2 regions of the Pseudooceanicola aquaeponti genome follow, and region 1 is predicted to be linked to the other one. Evidence: riboswitches for the same ligand, from Rfam matches in the RefSeq annotation. Region 1 holds a riboswitch; the other holds the start of a gene.
What was found. Region 1 has a riboswitch for cobalamin ahead of nrdH (glutaredoxin-like protein NrdH). Riboswitches for the same ligand answer to the same signal wherever they lie in the genome.
Positions count from the first base shown of each region.

Region 2: it holds a riboswitch for cobalamin, as region 1 does, so the genes downstream of both, ACRARE_RS07935 (aromatic ring-hydroxylating oxygenase subunit alpha) here and nrdH (glutaredoxin-like protein NrdH) in region 1, are expected to answer to the same signal.

Region 1 covers NZ_JBPAXY010000001.1:465,095-467,482, forward strand. The annotation lists gene ACRARE_RS02245 (alkaline phosphatase D family protein) at 1-772, shown strand, start outside; cobalamin riboswitch at 977-1,166, shown strand; gene nrdH (glutaredoxin-like protein NrdH) at 1,270-1,491, shown strand; gene nrdI (class Ib ribonucleoside-diphosphate reductase assembly flavoprotein NrdI) at 1,621-2,037, shown strand; gene nrdE (class 1b ribonucleoside-diphosphate reductase subunit alpha) at 2,019-2,388, shown strand, end outside.
Region 2 covers NZ_JBPAXY010000003.1:255,198-257,585, reverse strand. The annotation lists gene metH (methionine synthase) at 1-665, opposite strand, end outside; cobalamin riboswitch at 1,012-1,222, shown strand; gene ACRARE_RS07935 (aromatic ring-hydroxylating oxygenase subunit alpha) at 1,336-2,388, shown strand, end outside.

The DNA.
Region 1 (2,388 bases):
CAGGGTGCAGGGCGGCGCCCCCTTCCTGAAGATGCGCGCCGCCGCCTATCAGGCCTGGTACGAACATATGCCGGTGCCGCCCCATGTGGGCGGCGATTTCGCCCATTTCCGCATCTACGGCAGCCACGCATTCGGCGGCCTGCTGGACCTGGCCCTGCTGGACGACCGCCAGTATCGCTCGGCCGCCCTGCCCGACCACGCGGGCCAGGACAGCCCGGCGCGCACCATGCTGGGGGCCCAGCAGGAACACTGGCTTGACGCCACGCTGAAGGGGTCGAAGGCCCGCTGGACGGTGATTGCCCAGCAGACCCTTGTGTCGGAACGCGACCTGGAAGAGGGCCCCGACGAACGGTTCAGCCTGGACACCTGGGACGGCTACCGCCACGCCCGCGCCCGGCTGCTGACCTCGGTCCAGGAGGCCGGGCTGGCCAATCCGCTGGTGATCGGCGGCGACCTGCACGCCTTCTATGCCGCCGATGTGAAACGCGACTTCGGCGCCGAGGGCGCGCCCACCCTGGCAACCGAGTTTGTCACCGGCGCGATCACCTCGAACCCGCCCAGCGAAACCGCCATCGCCCGCGCCCTGGCCGAGAATCCCCACCTGAGATTCGCCACCGGCCGCCAGCACGGCTATGGGGTGATGACCCTGGGGGCCGACAGCGCCCAGGTGGATTTCATCGCCATTTCCGACCGCAAGGACCCCCAGGCCACGGCCCGCGTGGCGCAAAGCTTTGCGGTGCTGGACGGACGGCCCGGGGTGAACCGGATCTGACCGCGCCCGGGGCCCGACCCTGGGCCGGACCCCGCCCCTCGGCCTGCCCCGACACCGGCAGGGGGCGCCAAAAATTTTCGCATCGGCGCGGGCCGCCCCAAGCCCTTGAAAAACAGAATCTTGCGGCCCGGCACCGGGCAAATGCCCGGGCGCAGCGCCGCCTTTACACAAACTACATATTGACGAAACTGTCAGAACCGATCACCAAATCGGGTAGCTTCTGGTTCGCCCGGTTCTGCCGGGCGGTAATTGGGAACCCGGTGAAAAGCCGGAACTGCCCCCGCAACTGTAAGTCGATCGCAACGCCGAAAATCCACTGGAGACAGGCTCTCCGGGAAGGGCGGCCGCGCCATGATCGGCGAGTCAGGAGACCTGCCAGAAGCCTGAAATGGATGAGCCGAACGGAGGGTTCGGAGCGCGTCTTACAGTCCCACCCGGGCCACCGCCCGGGGGCTGTCGCGTCTTCTGCCCTTCCCGAAAAACGATTGAGGATGCAGATGACCATCACCGTCTACTCGAAGCCCGCCTGTGTTCAGTGCACCGCCACCACCCGCGCGCTGGAAGCCCGTGGCATCGACTATGCCGTCGTCGACCTGACCGAGGACGCCGAGGCAATGACCCGCGTGACCGAGATGGGCTATCGCCAGGCCCCCGTCGTCATCGCCGGTGAAGAGCACTGGTCGGGCTTCCGCCCCGACCTGATCGGCCGCCTGGTCTGATCCCGAACCGCCCCGCCCGGGCCAGCCCGGCGCGGCGGCGGTTTCACAGCGCAACGCCCGCCCCCATGGCGCCCCTGCTGCCGGGGCCGGGGGCGGGCGGTCCAACCGGATCCATCGGGGACGCGGATCATGTCGGGTCTTGTCTATTTCAGCTCTGCCTCGGGCAATACCGTGCGCTTCGTCCGCCAGCTTGGCCTGGCCGCGGCGCGCATCCCGATCTCGCCGAAAGAGGCCCTGCCCGAGCTGCCTGACCGCTATGTGCTGATCTGCCCGACCTATGCCGATGGCGAGGGGCGCGGCGCGGTGCCGAAACAGGTAATCCGCTTTCTCAACGACCCGGCCCGCCGGGCCGGGCTGCGCGGGGTGATCGCCTCGGGCAACCGCAATTTCGGGCGGTTCTACGGCCAGGCGGGCGACATCATCGCCCGCAAGTGCAACGTACCGCTGATGTACAAGTTCGAACTGGCGGGCACAGCCGCCGACATCGCCCGCGTGCAAGACGGGCTGAAGAGTTTCTGGGGGACCGAATGCTTGACGACCGCGTAAGCGAGACGCTCGACTACCACGCATTGAACGCGATGCTGAACCTCTACGACGCCGAGGGGAACATCCGCTTCGATGCCGACCGCAAGGCGGCGCGTCAGTATTTCCTGCAACATGTGAACCAGAACACCGTCTTCTTCCACTCGCTGGACGAGAAGCTGGGCTATCTGGTCGACGAAGGCTACTACGAGGCCGAGGTGCTGGAAGCCTATCCGGCCGAGTTCCTGGCGCGGATCTGGGACGCCGCCTTCAAGAAGAAGTTCCGCTTCCCCACCTTCCTGGGCGCCTTCAAGTATTACACCTCCTACACCCTGAAGACCCGCGACGGGAAACGCTACCTGGAACGCTATGAAG
Region 2 (2,388 bases), on a different contig from region 1:
TCGCCCCGGGCGGCAAAGACCTCTTCACAGGCAAAGATCGCGGCCTTGGCGTTCAGCGTGTCGAAAATGGTTTCGATCAGCAGCAGGTCGGCGCCCCCTTCCAGCAGGGCCTCGGCCTGTTCCGCATAGGCGCGGCGCAGGTCGTCGAAGGTGACGGCGCGGTAGCCCGGGTCGTTCACGTCCGGGCTGATCGAGGCGGTGCGGTTGGTCGGGCCAAGCGCGCCCGCGACAAAGCGGCGGCGCCCGTCCTCGGCCTCGGCCCGGTCCATCGCCTGGCGCGCCAGACGCGCGCCCACGACGTTCAGCGCCCGCACCTGTTCTTCCATGCCGTAATCGGCCTGGGCAATGGTGGTCGAGGAAAAGGTGTTGGTCTCGACGATATCGGCCCCGGCGCGGGCGTAATTCAGGTGGATCTCTTCGATGACCTCGGGGCGGGTCAGGTTCAGCAGGTCGTTATTGCCCTTCTGCGGGCGGTCGTTCTCCGCCCCCGGCGGCAGGGCACAGCCACAGCCGCAGCCCGCCCCATGGCCGTGGAAATCCGCCTCGGCCAGGCCCAGATCCTGAATGGCCGTGCCCATGGCCCCGTCCAGGATCAGGATACGCTCGCGCGCGGCGGCGCGGATCTGGTCGAAAACGGGCGAGTGGCGAAGCGAAGCGGCGGACATGAAACCTGGACCCTGCATAAAGAAAGGGCACAGCCGACAGGGCCTGCCCGGAGCCCCCTCCTTACGCGCGGCCAAACAGATCATCCACTTCATATAAGGCATGGAGAATATGAGCGGCGTTCATGTTCCAGCCCCGCCTGCCCCGTCCGCGCGCCGATTCTGCGGCGCGGCACGTTCGACCGGGCCGCCCAGCCCCCCGATCCCGCGCCAGGGCGTCCTTTCGCGTCGCATCCTGCCGGGTCGATGGCGCATTTCGACGGGGCAAGGGCCCGTGGATTTTCCCGAGGTCTCTTCCGGCGCACACCATGTCGCAAATGCATGATCGCGGTGTCGCGCCCGGTCTATTTTCCGAAAGAAGATGTTGGGTGCGTCGCCTTCCGGGGGGACGAGAATTGGGAAGCCGGTGCAAGACCGGCGCTGCCCCCGCAACGGTAAGATCCGCAGGGCCTTTTGCCAGCGGCCACCGGACAGGACGGGTCCGGGAAGGCGGTGGAAGGTCGGGGCAATTCAGCCCCGGTGGATCAAGCCCGGAAACCAGCCCCGCATCACGCCAAACCGCGGGCGGCGGTGGTGGCGGCATCGGATCCCTTGCGTCCTCGTGGGATCTCGTGCCGTGCCCCGTTGTCCAGTCCCAGTTACCCCGGGTGCGTCCCGGTCAAGGAGGCTCGCCATGGACGTTCAGGCCAAGGCACGTGACATGCTCAGCCGGCGCACGCCCGGTCATTCCCTCGAGCAGGCGTTCTATACCGATCCGCAGATCTTCGATCTGGACATGGAAACGATCTGGTATCGCGACTGGCTGTTCGCGACCCCCGTCGCGGCCCTGCCCAAGGGCGGCAGCTATGTCACCCACAAGGTCGGCCCCTACCGGGTGATCATCGTGAAGGGACAGGACGGCGAGATCCGCGCCTTCCACAACACCTGCCGCCACCGCGGGTCGGTCATCTGCAAGGGCGCCTCGGGCAATGTGGCCAAGCTGGTCTGCCCCTACCACCAGTGGACCTACGAGCTGGACGGGCGCCTGCTGTGGGCCCGCGACATGGGCCCCGATTTCGACGCCGCCGCCCATGGGCTGAAGCCGGTGAACTGCCGTGTCGTCTCGGGTCTGGTCTATATCTGCCTGGCCGACGAGGCGCCCGATTTCGACGCCTTCGCCGCCACCGTCACCCCCTATCTGGACGTCCACGACCTGGCCAATGCCAAGGTCGCCTTCCAGTCGACCATCGTCGAGAACGGCAACTGGAAGCTGGTGTGGGAAAACAACCGCGAGTGCTATCACTGCGCGGGCAACCACCCCTCGCTCTGCCGCACCTACCCCGAGGATCCGACGATCACCGGCGTCAGCCAGGACGGCACCTTCCCGCCCAAGGTCGAGGCGCATTTCCAGCGCCTGGAAGGCGCCGGTGCCCCCTCGCGCTTCCAGATGGCCGAGGACGGCCAGTACCGCATCGCCCGGATGCCGCTCTTGGATGGTGCCGAAAGCTACACCATGAACGGCAAGATCGCAGTGCAAAAGCGCCTCGGTCGTGTGCCCTTCCTGGATGCCGGGACGCTGCTGAAGTTCCACTATCCCACCACCTGGAACCACTTCCTGTCGGATCACTCGATCACCTTCCGCGTGACCCCGATCAGCCCGACCGAAACCGAGGTGCAGACCACCTGGCTGGTCAACAAGGACGCGGTCGAGGGCGTGGATTACGACCTGGAGAACCTGAAGACCGTC